DNA from 3 places in the Cutibacterium sp. LaCa_255 genome. Region 1 is predicted to be linked to each of the others. Evidence: riboswitches for the same ligand, from Rfam matches in the RefSeq annotation. Region 1 holds a riboswitch; each other region holds the start of a gene.

What was found. Region 1 has a riboswitch for cobalamin ahead of ACP8ML_RS03500 (ABC transporter substrate-binding protein). Riboswitches for the same ligand answer to the same signal wherever they lie in the genome.
Region 2: linked by a shared signal. The riboswitch ahead of ACP8ML_RS11030 (ribonucleoside-diphosphate reductase subunit alpha) and the one ahead of ACP8ML_RS03500 (ABC transporter substrate-binding protein) in region 1 are both predicted to bind cobalamin.
Region 3: linked by a shared signal. The riboswitch ahead of ACP8ML_RS00385 (ABC transporter substrate-binding protein) and the one ahead of ACP8ML_RS03500 (ABC transporter substrate-binding protein) in region 1 are both predicted to bind cobalamin.

The regions. Positions count from the first base shown of each region.
Region 1 covers NZ_CP190956.1:793,149-800,364, reverse strand. Annotated here, with positions in the region: gene ACP8ML_RS03525 (carbon starvation CstA family protein) at 1-417, shown strand, start outside; gene ACP8ML_RS03520 (YbdD/YjiX family protein) at 414-629, shown strand; gene ACP8ML_RS03515 ((2Fe-2S) ferredoxin domain-containing protein) at 652-1,284, opposite strand; gene ACP8ML_RS03510 (ABC transporter ATP-binding protein) at 1,281-2,075, opposite strand; gene ACP8ML_RS03505 (FecCD family ABC transporter permease) at 2,072-3,106, opposite strand; gene ACP8ML_RS03500 (ABC transporter substrate-binding protein) at 3,103-4,116, opposite strand; cobalamin riboswitch at 4,158-4,343, opposite strand; gene ACP8ML_RS03495 (hypothetical protein) at 4,378-4,578, opposite strand; RNA gene rnpB (RNase P RNA component class A) at 4,595-4,976, opposite strand; gene ACP8ML_RS03485 (zinc ribbon domain-containing protein) at 5,037-5,774, opposite strand; gene ACP8ML_RS03480 (ASCH domain-containing protein) at 5,905-6,186, shown strand; gene ACP8ML_RS03475 (aminopeptidase P family protein) at 6,183-7,216, shown strand, end outside.
Region 2 covers NZ_CP190956.1:2,419,077-2,426,292, forward strand. Annotated here, with positions in the region: gene ACP8ML_RS11015 (MarP family serine protease) at 1-823, shown strand, start outside; gene ACP8ML_RS11020 (YciI family protein) at 1,029-1,307, shown strand; gene ACP8ML_RS11025 (NADH:flavin oxidoreductase/NADH oxidase) at 1,378-2,478, shown strand; cobalamin riboswitch at 2,651-2,842, shown strand; gene ACP8ML_RS11030 (ribonucleoside-diphosphate reductase subunit alpha) at 2,955-5,519, shown strand; gene ACP8ML_RS11035 (ribonucleotide-diphosphate reductase subunit beta) at 5,556-6,542, shown strand; gene ACP8ML_RS11040 (PH domain-containing protein) at 6,927-7,190, shown strand.
Region 3 covers NZ_CP190956.1:86,345-93,560, reverse strand. Annotated here, with positions in the region: gene ACP8ML_RS00405 (chloride channel protein) at 48-1,340, opposite strand; gene ACP8ML_RS00400 (NAD-dependent succinate-semialdehyde dehydrogenase) at 1,385-2,842, opposite strand; gene ACP8ML_RS00395 (ABC transporter ATP-binding protein) at 2,926-3,696, opposite strand; gene ACP8ML_RS00390 (FecCD family ABC transporter permease) at 3,693-4,856, opposite strand; gene ACP8ML_RS00385 (ABC transporter substrate-binding protein) at 4,856-5,689, opposite strand; cobalamin riboswitch at 5,959-6,139, opposite strand; gene ACP8ML_RS00380 (class I SAM-dependent methyltransferase) at 6,170-6,979, opposite strand; gene ACP8ML_RS00375 (ABC transporter ATP-binding protein) at 7,104-7,216, shown strand, end outside.

The DNA of each region.
Region 1 (7,216 bases):
ATCACGGTGTACGGATCCTGGCTGAAGATCTTCTCCCCCGACCCGAAGATCGGTTACTGGGCCAACCACATGACGTACAAGCGGGCCATCGCCGCTGGCAAGACCTCGCTGGGCCAGGCCAAGGACATCGACGAGATGCGCACCGTCGTCGGCAACACCGCTATTCAGGGGACGATGTCGATCATCTTCGTCGTCTGTGCCCTCATCGTCATGATCGCGGCCTGCATCCGCACCGTTCAGGCGCTGCGAGGCCACAACATCATCAACACCGAGGATCCGGCCAAGCCGTCGCACCTCTTCGCCCCCAGTGGCCTCATCGCCAGCAAGGCCGAGAAAGATCTTCAGGCCGAGTGGGACGAGTTCTACCAGACCCATCGCGAGCTTGACCTGGAGCACGTTCACAAGGAACACGCGTGAGCGCCGCACCACGGCATCTGCCCACCGATCCACTGTGGCGACGATGGTGGTCGTCACTGCGGTGGTGGGTGCGCGGGGTCACGGGAGCTGACGCCTACGACAACTACCTCGAGTGGTGTCGACACACGGGTCATGAGCCGATGCCGGAGAAGGCGTTCTGGCGCGACCAGTGCGACCGTCAGGACCGCAACCCCCAGGCACGATGCTGCTGATCCTTACCACCGGGCCTTCCCGTCACTGACGGGATGGCCCGGTCAGTTCTGACACGATGCGGTCAAGGTTGTCCTCGGTCAACTGAATGCACTTGCCGTCCGGCCAGACCACGATGAGTGGGGCGTGGTTGCACGGATACATGCACCCCGTCACCGTGACGAGAACCTCTGTGTCCAAGGCGTGTGACTGGGCCAGCTTCTCCTGCAGGCGTGCATGCAGGTCGGCGGCGCCGGCTGCGCTGCAGCGAGGTCCTCGACAGGTGAGCAGATGGTGTCGGAAGGAGGGGAATTCCCGCCAGGCAGGGTTGTGCAACGGCGCTTCGGCTCCGGTCACGGTTCGCCACTCGCCGGCAAACTCCTGGTCGGGACGTACAACCCCGACATGCACGACGACGGTGGGTCCGTTCTCATGGACACGGACCCACTGGCCGGCGACGCGACGAAGCCAGGACAGCGGCACCGGTCCGTCATCGCAACTCCATCCGACGAGCTCGACCCGGTCGTCGTCAGCGGCGTCGAGGACATCTACGAGCGCCGGTCCAGGACCCTGCAGACATGCGTTCCGGTCGGCATCCACGTGACGGGCCACTGCTTCTGCGCTGACCGCGTCAGAGGAATCCTCCCAGCGCAGCGAGACCGCGATGCGCGTCGTCATGGCTGCAATCCCCGCCAGGTGAATCCACGTCTGAAATCTGACCAAACCTCGCCGTCGACTCCGAAATGTTCACGGACGAGGTCAGGAGTCAGTACCTCGGAGGCCGACCCTGCTGCGACCATCCGGCCCGAGTCCAGCACGACGAGGTCATCCGCGTAGGCGGCGGCCAGGTCAAGATCATGGATGACGGTCACCGTTGTCAGACCAAGACCACGCACTCTCTCCAACAGGTCAATCTGGTGACGCAGGTCGAGATGATTCGTGGGTTCGTCCAGGAGCAGAATCTCAGGATCCTGGGCGAGGGCTCGGGCCAACTGGACCCGCTGCCTCTCCCCTCCCGAGAGGGACGACCATGCCCGGTCAGCAAGATCGGCAACTCCGGTTGACGCCATCGCGTTCTCGACGGCATCTCCGTCACGCCCTCTTCGGCGACTGAGATTGCCGATCCCCCAGCCTCCCAGATGGGGAATGCGTCCGAGCTGGACGGCGTCACGCACCGTCAGTTCCACGTGAGCCGAAGGACTCTGCTCGAGAAGGGCCATCACCCGGGAGCGCTCCTTGGCCCCGATCCCGGAGAGATCACGCTCCCCCAACCACACCCGCCCCGCGCTGGGCTTCCGCAACCCGGCCAGCAGGTGCAACAGGGTCGTCTTCCCGGATCCGTTCAGCCCGATGACCATCGTCATGACCTTTGGCCGAATCTCCACGTCGACCCCGGACAAGACCGTCGTCCCGTCGACCGTCCAACCAAGATCCTCAGCTCGCAACGTTGCTGCTGTCCCGGCACTCATGATCGAGACGCCTGTCGACGCAGCAGGACGACCAGCACCGGGGCTCCGACGGCCGCAGTGATGACCCCGACGGGAATCTCGGTGCCAGGGCGCAAGCACCTCGCTGCGGTGTCGGACCACACCATGAGCAGGGCCCCGACGAGGGCCGACACCGGTAGCAGCCGGGCGTGTCGCGGCCCGGTCCAGAACCTCACGATGTGTGGGACCGTCAGCCCGACGAATCCGATGGGGCCGACGAAGGCCACGCTGAGAGCGGTCAGCAGGGCGGTGCCAACCATGATCATCCAGCGCACAGTGTTGACCGGTACTCCCAGGGACATCGCGCTGACGTCACCGAAGGCGAAGGCGTCAAGGGTGTGGCACAATGCCATCCCGGCGATGAGGGCCGGAACGGTGGCGACGGCCAGGGTGATCGTCGATCCCCATCTCACACCGGTGAACGACCCGAGGGTCCACGACAGGGCTGATCGAGCTGCGTTCGACTCACCACACACCATGATCATCATGGACACCGCCGCGCCGCACAACTGTCCGACGGCCACCCCGGCCAGGATGGTCCGGCTGGCGGGTAACTCCCCGGACTTGCCAGTGGCCATGGCCAGCACCATGACCAGGGCCCCGACCGCCCCGCCGAAGGAGGCCAGTGTCATGAGGACGGACTGCCCCAGAGTGCTGGAGATTCCGATGATGAGGATGAAGACCGCACCTACCGAGGCTCCACTGGAGATGCCGAGCAGATAGGGGTCGGCCAGGTCATTACCGGTCAGGGTCTGCAGTACCGCGCCGCACATCGCCAGCAAAGCGCCGACGGCCATCGATCCGATGACGCGCGGAGCCCGCAGCTGCCACACGATCTGATCATCGAGAACGGTGACGTCGGCGCCCTCGATGAGACGGAATCGCCGGGCCACCACCCTCGCGACATCATGGACAGGAACGTGTACCGCCCCGGTCCCGAGCACCACGAGGACACTGCCGACCAAGGCCATCGCGAGGATGCCGGTGATCAGCCAACTACGCTGACGACTCACTTGCCGGTGATCTTCGCCAGACCGTCATTGAGGGTCTTCGCACCGTCCACGAGTTCGGCACCAGGGGTGCTCTGGGAGAACGGCACGGTGACGAATTTGTTCTCCTTGACGGCCTTCATCTGGCTGAGGACGGGGTCCTTCCTCATATAGTCGATCTTCGACGTCGCCGTGGACCAACTGGCATCGGCGACCACGATGACCTCAGGGTTGGATGCGACAATCTTCTCCCAGGAGCCGTCTGCCCAACCGCCGTCGAGATGGGCAAAGAGGTTCTTGGCACCGACAGCGTCCATGAGGAGCTGGGGTCCGCCATGTCCGGCGCCAATGAACGGAGTCTTGTCTCCCGAGTCGAACCAGACGATCGACGTCCCGGTGCCGTGCTTGTTCCCGGTGACCTCCTTGAGGGCATCTCGCTGCTTGGAAATGGCCTTGTCAGCCGCATCCTTGACGCCGATGAGAGTCCCCACCTCGGTCATTTCCTTCCAGACGTTTTCCCAGGTGGTTTCGGCCGAGGGCGTGCCCTTGGGGCAGCCGAAGGGGCTGATGTAGGTGGCAATTCCCTGTTTCTTCAGCTCATCACGCGTGCCGATGGCCTTGTCCGTAAAAGCGCTGGAATACGAGGACAGCGCCAGATCAGGCTTGGCGGCCAGGAAGGTCTCCTTGGACGGGTACTCCTTGGAGAGCACCTTGACCGAGTCATAGGCCTTCTTCCACTTCGCCGGGATCTCACTGTCAAGGTAGGCGGTGCCGACGAGTTTGGACTCCCCGCCGATGGCCAGCACGTCCTCAGTGGCTCCCTGATTGAGGGTCACTGCCCTCGTGGCGGGCTTGTCGAGGGTGACCTGCTGTCCGCAGTTGGTGATGGTGATCGGACCAGAAGCCGACGCTGAGACCGAGGAAGACGACGATGACGCGGAGTCCTTGGGGGCACCGGCACAGCCGGCGAGCAGGACGGCGGGAAGCATTGATGCCACGAGGACGCGGCGAAGGGATGACGGGGTGACGGGCATGAGTAAGCCAGCTTTCTGTGTTCGGCGTGCGCGACCGGGTACCGACAGGACGGCGTCAGGTGGTCTTCGGGCTCGACCTCGTCTCCGTTCCCGGCTCCTTCCCAGTGCTCATGGCACCAGTGGCGTTCGCCGGGGCAGATCAGTCATACCGCTGCGCGTCAGCTCCGGCTTCTCACCGGATTCCAGCGCTGGTGGGGCCACCAGCAACCTGACGTGAGCATGTTAGCATCCCCTTCGTATGCCCTCCTCCAAGGGGTTACCTCACTTGAACAGGTCACCGAAACGCATCGTCGTCTTCCGGTAAACCTTGTTGTAGGCGGCTCGACGTGGATCTCGCAGCCAACCCATTCCCTTACGGCCATAACCGGGAATGAGGGTGCGCTTGACAGTCCTCGTGACTCGACCACGCGTCCTGGCCGAGATGGTTCTGGACAGGCTGGGAGTACGAATTCCGAACTTCATGGACCCGATGATAGAAGGGACGAGCCATCCTGTAAGCCGGGTTCTGTGGCCCCTCAGGGCCGGTGATCATCCATCTGTGAACGCCATTACTGGCATCCTCCAGCCTTTCGGCTGCGCAGCCTACCCGGACGCTCAGGCGAGCAGCCCTCGAACACGTCCGCGACCTCGTGGTCTTCTTGGCCTTGCTCCGAGTGGGGTTTGCCGTGCCGTCACCGTCACCGATGACGCGGTGGGCCCTTACCCCGCCGTTTCACCCTCACCGGCCCGAAAGCCGGCAGTTTGTTTTCTGTGGCACTGTCCCGCGGGTCACCCCGGGTGGGCGTTACCCACCACCCTGCTCTGTGGAGCCCGGACTTTCCTCGACAGCTCAAGACTGCCGCGATCACCCGGATGGCTCGTCCGACCGTCGATTCTACGGTCATTGCCGCATCGTCGCCACACGGGCAACGGCGCAATTCTCAAAGAGACTCCTCGGTGCGCACCAGAATCCGGTCGCACTCCTCGCAACGCACGACGTCGTCCTCGGCGGCTGCGACATAGGTGCGCAGGTCAGCCGGATTCGCAGCAATGCCACATCCCTCACACACCCCGTGGACGAGCTTGGCACACCCCATCCCGGTGCGCTCGCGCAGCATCTCGTAGAGCTTGAGGAGATCCACCGGGACACCACCCGCCTGGGTCTCGCGAGACCGGCACAACTCGACCAGCTCGTCGTCGATCCCCTTGAGACCGGCATCGCGAGACGCGAGGACGGTGCGGATGTGGCCATCCAGCTCGATACGACGACGATCCGCGTCGGAGTGAGCGGCTTCGGCGTCCTCGACGGCCTGCATGGCATCGAGCTCGGCGTCCTCCAGCAGGCTGATGCGTCGCCCGAGATGCTCGATCTCCTCGGTCAGACCCTTCAAGGCCTTGTGGTCGGTGACGGAACCGGAATCGACGGTCTTCTGATTGCGCTCCATGCGAGCACGGGCCGGCTCGAGGTCGCCCTCGATGCGCTCCTGTTCCATCTTGGCGTCCGACAGCGCGGTCGACTTGGCGACGACCTCCTCGGCAAGGGTCCTGCGCTGGACCGCGAGGTCCTTGAGCTCGGCCAGCTCGGGCAGGGTCTGACGACGGTGCTGGGCACGGGCGATCAGACGGTCAGTTCGTGCAAGATCGAGAAGCTTCCACTGATCCTGTGCCGCGGCTTTCACGCTGACCTCCTGCGTTTCTGGCCCCGTTGAGCAGGCCCTGTTGACATGTGGTGTTCAGCCTACCTCCCGTAGGTAGGGGGATGCGCGGGGACGGCACCCTGCCTGACGGCGAATTGGTTTCCCCGGTCCGATGCGGGACCGTCTCGTGGCGGCCATCCTTTCCGGTGGGATCACCACCTCATGTCTCAGGGAGGAATGCGACCGCTTCGGGGGGATGCCGTCCGTCGGCGACCGGCAGGTGGTTGTCGACTCTGACGGCAGACGGGTGTGCGTCATCGAACACACCGACATCGACCTCGTTCCCCTCAAGGACATCACTGACGAGCCAGTCGTCGTCTGCCAGTACTTCCATGTCATCGGCACCTACACTGGGAGTCACACCATCAACCAACGGAGGTCCCGACACATATGACCGAGACGAGGTCGTCAGATCTGAACGAACAGATGAAGCAGGCCGAGGAGCAGAAGGTCCCCAAGCGTCAGACCCCGTTCTCCAAGGCCTTCGTCGAGTTCATCCCCACGGACTGGGCCCCCTACCCCGACGAGCTTCCGGAGCCGCTCGGCTCCGTGCCCTCGGCGACTGCTCACCGTGACGCCCTGGCCGCCCGCTTCGACGGGGACCGACTCGTCATTCCGGCTGGGCATCTCATGCGCCGCAACAACGACTGCGACTACCCCTTCCGTCCCAATACCGCCTTCGCCTACTACTCGGGCCTAGGCACCGACCGGGAACCCAATGCGGTGCTCGTCGTAGACACCACCGCCGAGACCCGAGACGTGCTGTACTTCAAGCCGCGTGCCCCGCGCACGGACCGAGAGTTCTACGCCGATCCGACCTACGGCGAGATGTGGGTCGGCAAGCGTGAGTCCTTGGAGGAGATGTCGGCCATGACGGGGCTCACCTGCCGCGACATCTCTCAGCTCAACAGCGCCTTGGCAGCCGGCGACGTGACGGTTCGTGTCATCCGTGACGCCGATGAGAACGTCACCGCGACCGTCGACTCCCTACGCCCCAAGGGCTCCGAGGAGGCCGACGAGGAGCTCTACGAGTTTTCCTCAGCCGCGCGTTTCTGCAAGGACGACTGGGAGGTCGAGCAGCTGCGCGACGCCTGCCTCAAGTCCAAGGTCGGCTTCGAGTCCATGATCGCCGAAATCCCGGAGGCCGTGCGCAAGGGACGCGGTGAGCGCTGGATGGAGGGCACCTTCGGACGGGTCGCCCGTCACCTCGGTAATGAGGTCGGCTATGGCTCGATTTGTGCCGCCGGTGACCACGCCAACACCCTGCACTGGGTGCGCAACGACGGGGACCTGCGTCCCGGAGAGCTCATCCTCATCGATGCCGGTGTCGAGGTCGATTCCCTCTACACCGCCGACATCACGCGTACCCTGCCGATCTCGGGCACGTTCTCCCCGGCCCAACGTCGGGTCTACCAGGCCGTCCT
Region 2 (7,216 bases), 1.1 Mb from region 1:
CCTCTCCCCCATCCTGCCGCCGTCATGGACCGAGGCCATCGACGAGTCATCCGTCATCACCCAGACCAATCGCGTCATCCCGGATGAGGTCAACGAGGCCGCTGCCCGGCTGGTCGGCCGAGCTGCTGACACCTTCCCGAAGGTCTTCGCCGACGAAGCTCCCAGCCTGCCCGCACCGGCTCCCGACGACGAGACCGTCACTACTCCTGGAGTGCGGCGCGCAGCTCAATCCATCGTCAAGGTGCGGTCGCGGGCACCACGGTGTGATCGGGCCTCCGAGGGCACCGGATGGGTGAGTTCTCGCCACCGGGTGGTGACGAACGCCCATGTCGTCGCCGGGTCCAACCAGGTCACCGTGCAGGTGGGCGGATCTGGGGCTCGACTGCAAGCCCGCGTCGTCTCCTACGACCCGGACATGGACCTGGCGGTGTTGGCGGTTCCCGACCTTCATGCCCCAGCCTTGACAATGGCGTCGGCTGTCAAGGATGGTGATCCGACGGTCGTCGCCGGATTCCCACTTGATGGTCCGTACACCCTCGAGGCCGCCACCGTGCGTGGGTCGATCATGGCTCGCGGTGAGAACATCTACGGCACCGACACCGTCGTCCGCGAGATCCTCTCGCTGCGCGGCACGGTACGTCCGGGCAACTCGGGTGGGCCACTGCTGACGACGGACGGCAAGGTCGCCGGCACGATCTTCGCCCGGTCCACCGCCCAGCCGCAGACCGGGTACGCGCTGTCGAACAACCAGACTCGCAAGTTCATCCGTGCTGGGGCCAACGACACCACCGCGGCTGCGACCGGCTGGTGCACCGTTGGCTGAGCTGGTGTCAAAATCTTGAGCGCCCAATGTTCCCGTCGTGGGACGGTTCCGCGCACGTTTGCCACCCTGATTTCCCGAAACGTCATTTGACAAGCACCGACACCGTGGCGGCATCCCAGGGCATCCCATGCCGCACAATGACGCGTCAACGTCCGACGCCCTCTCAACGCTTCAGTTCCGGTCGATGTCCCAATAGCATTGAGTCATGGCAGTTTTCATCGTCGAAACCCATTATGATCCCGCCCATTCCGAGGAGCGCATGGCCGCGCGCCCGGCCCATCTGGAGAACCTTGATGTCATGCGCGAACGTGGCCAGCTCGTCAATGCCGGCCCGTTGGCTGACGGCAGCGGAGCGGTGCTCATCTACACCGTGCCTGACCGCGATGTTCTCGATCATTTGCTGGAGGCTGACCCCTACCCCAAGACGGCTGTCCAGGTGACCTCAGTGCGCGAGTGGAAGCCGAATTACCACCACCACGTCTGACACGGCTGCCAACCTGGCTGACGGTCGAGATTGACGGGATGACGGTTGAAACGCGTGGTGTCATGGAGTCATGAAGTCACCTCTGCTGTTCCAGCCCCTCACTCTCCGTAGCCTGACAGTTCGCAACCGCGCCTGGGTACCACCGATGTGCCAGTACGCGGTGGATTCTCACGACGGGATCCCGGGCACCTGGCATCTCGTCCATTACGGGTCCTTTGCCGCTGGTGGCTTCGGCCTCATCGTCGCCGAGGCCACCGCGGTCAGCCCCGAAGGCCGCATCAGCCCTGCTGACACCGGGTTGTGGAATGACGACCAAGTGGCTGCCTGGCGCACCGTCACTGATGCCGTCCACGAGCTTGGTGGCAAGATCGCCGTGCAGCTCGGTCACGCCGGCCGGAAGGCCTCCACCGAGAAGTGGTGGCCGGGGTTCCAGGGCGAGGTGGTGCCTCCCGAGCACGGCGGCTGGATTCCCGTCGGTCCGACCACCGCCCCTGCTGACGGCAAGCAGTACGTCGGCCTGCCCGTCAACGCCCTTGACGAGAACGGCATCGAGAAGGTCGTCGACGACTTCCGCGCCGCCGCCGCGCGTGCTGTGGACGCTGGATTCGACGCCGTCGAACTTCACAGCGCCCACGGTTATCTGCTGCACCAGTTTTACTCGCCGCTGTCCAACACCCGCACCGACGACTGGGGCGGTGACTTCGACGGACGCGTCCGCCTGCCGTTGGAGGTTGCGACGGCCGTGCGCGGTGCGATTCCCGACGACATGCCCCTGTTGGCGCGTCTATCTGTCACCGACTGGCGGGAAGACGGCTGGCAGGTCGACGATTCTGTCGAGCTGTCGCGTCGTTTCGCGGAGGCCGGAGTCGATCTCCTCGACGCCTCCTCGGGCGGCAACTCGTCCGCACCGATCCCCGTCGCCCCGGCCTACCAGGCTGACTTGGCGGCTCGAGTGCGCGCCGAGGCCGGGATTCCCACCGCCACCGTCGGCATGATCTGGACCGCAGAGTTGGCCGAGGAGCTGCTCCAGAAGGGCAGTGCCGACGCCATCATGATCGGACGGGCAGCTCTGCGGGACACCAACTGGCCATTGCGCGCCGCCCACGAGTTGGGAGTTCCCAACGAGGACGCCCCGTGGCATCCGGCGAGATTCCGGGGAGCGTGGCGCTGAGGACGTCGAGAGTTTCAGCGTTTCTGACGCTCGACGAAGCCCGGTGACGGCGGCGTGTTCGGTGTCCTGAATCCGCCGGCCGTCAGGGGGCCGTCATGGTGTGCGTCCGTGAGACGTCCAACACGCTCAATGCCCCTACATCTTGTGTTGACTCTTATTGATCAGCGTTCATATAGTGGCGAGTGCACATGGTTCCCGTGTTCGCACGGGCCAAGAGGGAATCCGGTGAGAATCCGGAGCTGCCCCGCAGCGGTGTACGAGAACGACCGCCGTCATCATGCACTGTGCTTCGGCATGGGAAGCGACGGCCAGTAGGCAACAAGTGCTCGTGAGTCCGAAGACCTGCCAGGTGTGGTCCCGCAACCGCGGGGCCCGGTTCGCGATCTCGCGGGAAGTGTCGCAGCGTTCATGGGGACCAGTGTCCCCGCCGCATTCCGCCCGATCGCGTGCCTACGGCATCGCACGGAGGAATTGCAATGAGCGCCGACCCCATCTCGACCATCCGCGTCCGCAAGCGCGACGGATCCCTGGCCCCCTACGACGGCAACGAAGTCGCTGCATCCATCATTGACTCAGCCCGTGGGCTCGACGACGCCGTTGCCCGGGCAACCCTGCTGCAGGCCGAGGTGGAGATCACCCTGTTCGACGGGATCACCACCGACGCCCTGGACGAGGCCGTCATCCAGGTGGCTCTGGGCAATGCCAAGGACGACCCCGCCTTCGACACCATTGCTAGCCGAATCGCCGTCAAGAAGCTGTACAAGGAGGTGTTCGACGACACCCACGACGGTCTCGGTGACGCCGGCCCAGAGCGGGTGCGAGACCTCCATCATGCCTGCTTCCCGCGCACGATCGACAAACTCGTCGCCGACGGCCACCTCGACGAGCGACTGGGGCGGCTCTTCGACCTCGACGCCCTCGCCACGGCCCTTGATCCCATCCGTGACGACCTCATCGGCTTCACCGGCGTGCGCACCATGGTCAACCGTTACCTGTTGCGTACCCCCGACCAGCGAGCGTTGGAAGTACCGCAGTACTTCTGGATGCGCGTGGCGATGGGGCTCAGCCTCACCGAGGACGATCCCACCTCCTCTGCCCTCGCCCTCTACGACTCGATGAGTAACCTGCGTCATCTCGCGGCTGGATCCACCCTTGTCAACGCGGGCACCCCGGCTGGTCAGCTGTCCAACTGCTTTGTCATGCGCACCGAGGACGATTTGGAGCACATCGCCCGGACGATCCGTGACGTCATGTGGATCACCAAGGGCACCGGCGGCATCGGGCTGTCGATGTCCGACCTGCGCTGCGAGGGGTCACCTATTCGCTCCGACAACACTGCGTCGACCGGTCCGATCCCCTTCATGCACACCATCGACTCGACGCTGCGGGCCGTCTCCCGCGGAGGCAAAAAGCTCGGCGCACTGTGCTTCTACATGGAGAACTGGCACATGGACTTCCCGCAGTTCCTCGATCTGCGGCAGAACTCCGGTGACCCGTACCGGCGGACCCGCACCGCCGACACCGCGGTGTGGATCTCCGACGAGTTCATGAAACGCGTCGCCAAGGACGAGGACTGGTACCTCTTCGACCCCGCCGAGACCCCCGATCTCACCGAGCTCACCGGGTCGGCCTTCTCGAAGCGTTACGCCCACTACATCGCCGAGGCCGAGGCCGGCCACATCAAGCGTTTCCACCGCACCACGGCCCGCGAACAGTTCCGAGCCATCCTGGTGAGCCTGCAGACGACATCCCACCCGTGGTTGACGTGGAAGGACAGCGTCAATACCCGCGCGTTGAACAGCAACACCGGGACGATCCACTCCTCGAATCTGTGCACCGAGATCTGCCTGCCCCAGGACCGCGACCACACCTCGGTGTGCAACCTGGCTTCGGTCAACCTCGCCGGACACCTCGTCGGGCCGCGCGGGAAACGTCGCATCGACTGGAACCAACTGGCCGCCACCACTCGGCTGGCGGTGCGCCACCTCGACAACCTCGTCGACATCACCGCTTCGGCGGTGCCTCAGGCCGAGCGATCCAACGTGGAGAACCGGGCCATCGGCCTGGGCGTCATGGGGCTGACGGACATGCTCGAGCAGGTGCGGATTCCTTACGACTCCCCCGAGGCCTGCGAGATCGTCGACCGGGTCATTGAATTCATCAGCTGGCACGCCATCGACACCTCCGCTGATCTGGCCACCGAGCGTGGCTCGTACCCGATGTTCGCAGGATCCGGCTGGTCGAAGGGGATGGTCCCGGTCGACACCCTGGCTCTCCTGGAGCGCGACCGTGGCATTCCCGTTGATGTCGACCGGGTGACGAGGATGGACTGGGACGGGCTGCGTACCAAGGTGAGTCGCGGAATGCGCAACGCCACTCTGATGGCCATCGCCCCGACCGCGTCGATCGGCCTGGTCGCTGGCACGACGCCGGGTCTGGACCCGCAGTTCTCCCAGATGTTCTCCCGAGCCACCTCGGCCGGGAAGTTCCTCGAGGTCAACCGCAACCTGGTGGCCGACCTCAAGGACCTCGGGCTGTGGGAGAAGGTGCGCGAGGAATTGCTGCGCCGTCAGGGGGATCCCAGCGAGATCGAGGCCATCCCGGCATCTCTGCGACGTCTGTACCGCACCTCCTTCACCCTGGATCCAATGGCCTACCTCAACGTGGCCGCCAGGGCGCAGAAGTGGGTGGACCAGGCCATCAGCCGCAACATCTACCTGGCCTCCCGGTCGGTCGGTGACATGGAGGACCTCTACACCGCAGCATGGCGGATGGGCGTCAAGACGACCTACTACCTCCACATGCTGCCCCGTCACACCGCCGAGCAGTCAACGGTGGCGGTCAACAAGGCTGCCGGACATCGCAACGGTCCTCGTCGTGGATTCGCCACCGCAGCACGACGTGACACCAGCACCACGACCATTGAAAAGCCCCTGACCGAGGCACTCGACGCCGAACCCGTCATGGCCCTCGATCTCGTCGACGGCACCTCCTGCCCGGTGGACCCCCAGGAACGCCTGCAGTGCGAGTCCTGCCAGTGACCGACGACCGTTCCCCCCACTGAAAGCGAGAACACCATGATCCTTGGATCCGGAATCCACAAAGGGCTGCTGCTCAAGCCCGTCATCTACCCGTGGGCCTACGACCTCTACAACCAGGCCGTGGCGAACACGTGGTTCCCCAACGAGATCCAGCTCGATGAGGACCTCGCCGACTTCAGCCGGATGACTCCTGATGAGCACCATGCCTTAACCCACCTCATGAGCTACTTCAACCCCAACGAGCTGCTGGTCAACAAGGCGTTGGCCTTCGGGGTCTACCCCTACGTCAATGCGGCCGAGTGCCACCTCTACCTGGCCAAGCAGATGTGGGAGGAGGCCAACCACTGCATGGCATTCGAGTATGTCCTCGAGACCTTCCCGATCGACCGCGACGAGGCCTACCGCTCCCACGTCCACGTCCCGTCGATGGCCCGCAAGGAGTCCTTCGAGGTGGCCTTCATCAAGCAGATGACCGAGCAGACCCTCGACATCACCACTGTCGAGGGCAAGCAGGACTTCGTGCGCAACCTGGTGGCTTACAACATCATTCTCGAAGGCATCTGGTTCTACTCCGGGTTCATGGTCGCGCTGTCCTTCCGGCAGCGAAACCTGCTGCGCAATTTCGGCTCCCTCATCGACTGGGTGGTCCGCGACGAGTCCCTCCACCTGAAATTCGGCATGAACCTCATCCTGACGGTGTTGGAGGAGAACCCGGAGGTCGCCACCGAGGAGTTCGCGACCGAGATCCACGACATGATCGTCGAGGGGGTGTCCATGGAGGAGCAGTACAACCGCGACATGCTCCCCCGCGGCATCCTCGGAATGAATGCTGATTACGTCAATGACTACGTCAAGTACCTGGCAGATCGTCGTCTGGAGGAGCTCGGTTTCGAGCCGGAGTACCGCGTCGCCAACCCGGCGAAATGGATGGCCACGGCCAATGACACCCTCCAGCTGGTCAATTTCTTCGAGGCCACCAACACCTCCTACGAGGTCAATGCCCACGCCACCGGTGGTCGGTGAGATCGGGAGCGGACCCCGATCTTCGACGAGTCCTCGTTCGTGGGGTATTCGTCACCCCGATGGTGAGCGTGCATGAAGTCGCCATGGCATGCACGCGGACGATGTCAGCCCCAAAATATGCTTTGGGGCTGACATCATCCCTTGTTAGGGTCCTATGACGTGGACGAACTCTTCAGCCCTCCCGGAGGCGAATGGCATCCGGTCTCCCCGAAATTCGTGACCGTCAAGAGGCTCATGGTCTGTCTGACCTGGGGCATCCTGACGGTCGCCCTCGCCGTCGTGCTGGGGATCTTCGTCACCTGGTGGGCCGGTGTCATCGCGGCGGTCGTCGGCCTGGCCTTCACCGGATGGCGATTCTCGCGGATGCCAGCCGTCGTCGCAGCCATGGGCTGGTGCGAACGCGGAAGCGACCTGTGCATCCGTTCCGGGCCGTGGTTCCGCAACTTGGTCATCGTCCCCTACGGTCGAATGCAAGCCGTCGAGATCAACGCTGGCCCCTTCGATCGGCACTGGGGTGTGGCATCCGTGGAACTCGTCACCGCTGCCATGGCGACCAACGCCTCCATTGACGGTCTGCCTGCCGAGGAGGCCAAAGCCCTGCGTGAACGGATCACGGAAGTGGCTGAGGAGAAGGACGCGGCCCTGTGACCCCGGAGGAGCAGCCCCGTGAGGAG
Region 3 (7,216 bases), 710 kb from region 1:
CTTGGTTGGGAGGATCGCCGCACGGCGGCTGGTACATCCAGGTCAGACTATCGCGAACCTGATGTATTCCCCGGAGCGCGACCGATCCCTCCGTGGAACCCCGGCCCTCGTTTGCCGATGAGGACGAAACCAGCCCACCCGAGCAGCACCGCGACGACAACGACCGGAACACCCAGTGCCCCGGCACGGGTCAGCTCCAGGGCGAAGGCGACCGCGAACAGGGGGGCACGCTGGGTCATGGACAGCACACAACCGGCTCCCACAATGGCCATCATCGTGACCTGGGAGGGGGAATCAATTCCCGCCGCTGCCGCGATGAGAGTGCCGATGAGAGCACCGGATGCCAGGGACGGGGTGAGCAGACCGCCGGCAGCGCCGGACCTCAGAGCCACCGTGGTGGCGAGGATCTTCCCGACGAGCAGAATCGCCAACGTGGCCGGGGCGACGGGGTGGGCCAGTACCAGATTGACGATGACCTGACCGTTTCCGACCACCTGGGGAGCCATGAGGGCGATGGCCGTCACTCCGATCGATCCGAGCGGCACCGTCCACCACAGTCGGGAGGTCACCGGGACGCGACGTTTCATCTCCCCGAAGAGCACGCCCATCCCTGCTCCGATGGGGGTGGCTACTGCGACGAGGAGGACGATCCATCCCAGACCGGAGGGGGTGACCTCGGCCACCGGGGAGCGGTAAATGGGCCGATCATGGTTGAAGATCCAGGCCGTCACCGTCGAGAGCACCGAGATGACGACGGCAATCCCAACCTGTCCCCAACCGCGCCGGGTGCGCAGGTCGGGACGCACCGTCAGTTCCAAGGCATAGAGGGCACCGGCGACCGGCACGTTGTAGACCGACGCCAAACCAGCCCCGGCGGCACTGGCCAACAGCACTCGTCTCGTCGAGCCGTCAACGCGGAATCCGTCGGACAGCCCCTGGGCGGCCAGGGCAGCCATCTGACGAGGCGCGGCCTCTCGGCCCAGGGAGCTTCCCGACCCGACGACGACGAGCTGGGCCAGGGCGTCAACGATGGTTTCGATCGGCCGCAAACGTTTCGGGGAGTCGATGTCAACAGCCTGGCGTACCGAGATGATCGAACCTGACGGACGCGGACGCAACCACCACCACGTCAGGCCCGCGATGACAGCGCCCGCGATCGGGGCGACCAACCGTCGCCACATGACGACCCCGCCGACGCCGGTCGTCGAGGAGGAGAAGGGAGCACCGAAGGCACAGGCCTCGATGAGGTGGGACAGCTCGCCGATGAGGCCACCGATGAGTCCGGACACCAGCCCTGTCAGGACGACGGCGGCGATGAGTCGGAGACGTGAGGTGCCCACCCGGCAGACGCTACCGTCCCACCCTCGAGATCATGTCCTTTGAGTCACGCCGGAAGAGCGACGTAGATCGTCTCCAGGAATTCCTCAATGCCCTGGTAGGAACCTTCTCGGCCCAGACCGGACTCCTTGACGCCACCAAATGGGGCAGCCGCGTTGGAGAAGACACCGAGATTGGCACCGATCATGCCGGTCTCCAGCTTCTGACCCATCCGCAGGATTCGGGCGGTGTCGCCGGTGAAGACGTAACCGGCCAGTCCGACGGGGACGGAGTTGGCGATGGCCAGGGCCTCGTCCTCGGTGCTGAAGGTGGTGATCGGGGCGATCGGTCCGAAGATCTCGGTCTGCATGATCTCGGCATCGGCGGACACCCCGGAGAGCACCGTCGGCGGGTAGAACCAGCCCTTGCCCGCAGGGATCTCGCCGCCGCAGTGAACAGTCGCACCGGCCTTGACCGCGGAACGAACCAGGCCGTCGACCTTCTCACGATCCTTCTCGGTGATCATCGGGCCGACCTCGGACTTCTCGTCCAGGCCATCCCCGACGGTGAGGCCGGACATCATCTCTACCATCCGGTTGGTGAACTCCTCGGCCACCGACTCGTGGACGATGAACCGGTTGGCAGCGATGCAGGCCTCTCCCATGTTGCGCATCTTGGCTCCCCTGGCACCGGCAATGGCCTGGTCGAGGTTAGCGTCGTCGAAGACGATGAATGGAGCGTTGCCGCCCAACTCCATCGAGGTGCGCAGCACGTGCTTGGCTGCCTTCTCCAACAGGTTGACGCCAACCCCGGTGGATCCGGTGAAGGAGAGCTTGCGCAGCCGCGGGTCCTCCAGGATGGCGTCCGTGACGGCGTGGTCACGACCGGTGATGACATTGACGACCCCGGCGGGAAGACCGGCGTCGACGAGGGTCTTGGCGAAGAGCAGGGTGGTCAGCGGGGTGGCCGAGGCCGGGCGGATGACCACCGTGCAGCCGGCGGCAAGAGCCGGGGCGATCTTGCGGGTGGCCATGGCCAGCGGGAAGTTCCACGGGGTGATGAACAGGCACGGGCCGACGGGCCGCTTGGTGACGAGCTGGCGGATCTTGCCCTCCGGGAGCAAGCCGTAGTCACCGCGAATGCGCACTGCCTCCTCGGAGAACCAGCGCAGGAACTCCCCGCCGTAGGTGACCTCTCCGTAGGACTCGGCCAGCGGCTTGCCCATCTCGAGGGTCATGAGCTTGGCGAAGTCGTCCTTGCGCTCGGTGACGAGCTCGAAGGCCTTGCGCAGGATCTCGCTGCGCTCACGCGGGGAGGTGTCGGCCCAGGATTCCTGGGCACGGACGGCGGCGTCGAGGGCGTCGGTGCCCTGGTCGACGGACGCATCGGCGATGGCGACGAGTGACTTCTCGGTGGAGGGGTCGAGGACGTCGAAGGTGCGGGACGCCTCGGCGTCCACCCATTCTCCGTCAATGAGCAGCTGAGAGGGCAGATCTGATGGGAGCGAGCGGTCGTTGGTCGTCATGAACCCACCCTACGACGGGGTTTCGACGCTTTGAGGGAGTTCGGTGTTCACGGGGAGGGGAACACGGCCGGCACCACCGACAATCACAGGACGGTTACTTGAACAGCGCCACTCGGGTGTCGACCGAGATGAGTGCACACTTTGTAGACGTCGTCCAGGATTCCCGGAGACAGCACGGCCGATGGCGCACCCGCTGCCACACATGTGCCCTTCGACATCAGTACAAGGGTGTCGCAGAATCGTGCGGCCAGATTGATGTCGTGAAGTGCCACCACCACCGTCGACCTGAGGCGCCGCGACAGCTCCATCACCTTGAGTTGATGATGAATGTCAAGGTGGTTCGTCGGTTCATCCATGATCAGCAGGCCGGTCTGCTGCGCCAGCGCCCTCGCGATTGTCACCCGCTGCCGTTCTCCTCCAGAAATCCGTGAGAATGTCGACGTCGCGAGATCTCCAACCTCCATAAGCTCCATGGCTGCGCCGCACAGGGCAAGGTCGCCCTCGCTCAGCGACCGCCACGACTTCTTGTGAGGTGTCCTCCCCATCCGGACGATTTCCCCGCACGTCAGCGGGAACTCCGCGGGAGTCTCTTGGAGAACCACCGAAATGTGCCGGGAGGACCACTTCGTGTCTCGCGCCCAGACATCGACACCATCGACGGTCACCGTCCCCTTCGTAGGGCGTCTCGAGTGGAAGATTGAGCGCAGCATCGTCGACTTGCCGCTCCCATTGGGGCCGAGGATCCCCACCACCTGACCGGGGTGGGCGACGAAGTCGACATCCTGGACGATGTGGCGCCCCTCGATGTCGACACCCAGGCCCGCGACCACCAGTTCTGCACCACTGACGATCATGACGTCTCCCCCAAGGTGCGTCGCAACAGGAACAGGAAGAATGGAGCCCCGACAAGCGCGGTCACAATACCTACCGGCAATTCCTGCGGCTCAATGGCCATCCGCGCCCCAACATCCGCCAGCACGGTGAAAATCGCACCCAGAAGCAGTCCTACGGGAAGGGTTCGGCGGTGATCTGCGCCAACCAGCATCCTCGTAATGTGCGGCATCACCAGGCCGACGAATCCTATGACGCCACACACCGCAACTGTCACACCGACAATTGCAGCTGCCACAACGAACATCCAGGTTCGGAACCGATCAACGTCCAGGCCGAGAGAACCCGCTGTCCCTTCCCCACCAAGAAGGAGGTTGAGATTTGACGCCTCAGCCAGGCATAAGAGCATTCCCACAGCGAGGACGAGGGTGGGGACGGGAAGGTTCTCCCACTTGGCGGCCCCGAAGCCTCCGAGACTCCAAAAGAGGACTTGCGACGCCAGTTGCGGATCCGGGGAGGTCAGAACCATGAAGTTGTTGACTGCCGACAACAGGGCCGAAACCGCCATGCCGGTGAGAACCAACGTTCCTGCAGAAAGGGTTTGCCTCCGTCTGGCGATCACCAAGACGAGTAGAAGCGTCAGGAACGCGCCTGCGAACGCGGCCAACCCGAGAGAGACCGCACCACCGAGGAGCAGACCAAACCGCATGACGGTAATGGCTCCGGTTGCAGCTCCCGACGACACGCCGAGCACCGTGGGGCTCGCCAGTGGGTTGCGAAGCAGCGCCTGCACGACTGTGCCGACAGTGGTCAGCGCCATCCCTGCGACTGCCGCCAGGAGCACACGAGGAAGCCGGACATCAGCAACGATCCTGTCGATCGACGCAGTCCAATCAACGGTGACGACACCTGCCGGCAGAGCCCGGTGCGCAACGACCTTCCATACTTGGACGAAGGGAACATGAACCGAGCCAATTGACAGCGCGAGTCCCAGGACAAGAATCAACGTGACGGCCAGTACGGACAAGACTATGACCAGGTGTCCACGATGCGAATCGCCACGCCACCTGTCTTCCCCGACAGATGCCGACTCGGATGGAAGGGCATTGAGGACAGCAACGAGTTCGTCCTGCCGTTTCACAGCCGTGGATGACTCATCAATGCCACCACGTGCACCCATCATCAGCCGTGGAACTGCTTGGCAAGCTGCTCGATACCTTCAGCCGAACGCGGGCCGGGCTGTGCCAACGAGAGACTGATCACCGGGAAGGCATTGTTCTTGACGGCCTTGGTGTCCTTCAGTGCCGGAATTGACTTCAACGTCTTGATCTTCTGATCGACACTCGGGGTCTTGTAGTCGTAAATCAGAATCATGTCTGGATCAGCCTTTGCAACCTGCTCCCACGACATCTTTCCCCACCGCAGCGGTTCATTCGCGAAGATGTTCTCGCCTCCCGCCGCATCGATCATCACCGATGCATAGGCCCACCCACCAACTGTCGTCGGGGCGTCCTCACCTGAGTTGTAGAGGAACACCTTGGGGCGCTCCTTCCCCTTCACGGACTTCTTGACGGCATTGACCTTGTCGTTGAACTTTCGAATCGATGCCTCAGCTCGGTCATTCACATCGAAGATCTGGCCGATGGTCCTGATCTCCTTGGTCTCATCATCCAAGGCCTTGACCTCATTGGTGCATCCCACAGGGCTGAGATGCGTCTTGATCCCCATCTTCTGTAGGTCTTTCCGGGTGTGACCGTTGCTCCTTGAGAAACCGTCCGGGTACCCGGAATACACGAAATCAGGATTTACGGACAAAAGCTTCTCCATGGAAGGCTGCCCAGCGGCCAAAACCGACACCGAGTCGTAGGCCTCCTTGTATTGGGCACCGATGGGGCGAGTGCGTTGGTACGCCGTCCCGACCATGCTCTTCTCCAGCCCTAGCTCGAGCATCGTCTCAGTCGCCGTTGACGTCAATGTCACTGCGCGCGTCGGGGCGGAATCGAACGTCTGCTTCACCCCACAGCTCTCCACCGTCAGCGGGTATGACGTGTGCCCGGCCTTCGAACCGGTTGCGTGGGACGACGCCGTCGAGGCGTTCTGCTCCGTGACGGCGCTCCCACAACCAGCCATGAATGAGACAGGAATCACTAATGCAGCGACAAGAGCGACCCTCCGCGTGTACCTTCGCGCCATCGCAATGGTCCTTCCGTTCCGTTCCCACGCCAACGGTCACAGATGGGCCCCACGTAAGGGTTTCCAACCAAAAGCCATGACGCGAGCTTGTGTCGAGTGGATTTTCATCGGCAGGTCTTCGGACTGGGGTTCAACCCGTTTCAGCACCTTCCCAGGCCTCACTGGCCCAGTGGCATACGCCGAGACGGTCACCGTCACCGCTGCGCGTCAGCCCCGGAATCACACCGGAGTTCCCTCACACCCATTTAGGTTACCGATACACATACCTTATCAATGAAGACCTTGAACTGATCGACACTCCCCTCACACAGGCATGTCGGGCAGGGCCCCCACAAGGCCCTTCGCATCTACATGCACCAGACCAATTGTGCGTCTACACCTCCATCCGCGCGGGAATCCAATCGCATAGGAATCCATAATCCTGATCGCCTCGGAAAAATTACCTCCTCGAGTCTGGACCTCATGGTACAATTCATCTTCAGAAACAACTCGATATTCCTCGAGAATTCTAATTTCTGCTGGAATCCCCAATTGTGCGAGGCCACCTGCAAGGAGTAGATGGCGAGCCTGTGAAACACGGACATCTTCCCCCTGTGCTGCTGCAAGGGCATGATCCCAGGCCGTCGGTGATCCAGTGGTGTCAATAATGATGACGTGCCGTCGAGCCTGCCGAACCAATGCCCGCAAGGACGCCGCCAGATCGAGGGCCCAGTACAAGGACCACGCAGCAAGAACGGTGTCGAAAACCCTTCCTGTGTCCATGGGCCATTGCCCCTGGATCGTCTCGATCTTGACTTCCTCGGCTTCAGCATTCTCCGAAAGCACACGGAGCATGTCCTCTGAACGGTCTACGACAGTCACACGGCAGCCGCGTTGTGCCAGCGGAATCGCGAACCGTCCGGTTCCGCCGCCAACGTCAAGGATCGATGACTCAGGTTCGACGATGCTGGTCACGGTGCCGATCTGAGCCAGGGAACTGCACGTCAAACCTGCGTGCTGGTCGTAGACCGCTGCGTGCCCATGCCAAAACGCCTTTTCCTGTTCCAAAGATCTGCGCGCGGGGTCCGATCTCCTATCGTTCTCCCACAGTCCGAAGTAATCACTGATCCTCATCGGCGCCTCCCATGTTCATCGGGACCAATCCTGTGGCATCACCATCCTCCTACCACGGGAGGACGCTCCGATTCGACCGCCAGCACGATGCGCGACGAGGGGCTCGGGCAGCACGGTGGATGACATGTTGACGCCAACCCGATCCAACCCTCACGCCGTCGCCGAACCCGTCCCCGGCGCTCACCTCCGCACCCTGGGACTGACGAAGACCTACGGGACGACTCGTGCCCTCGACCA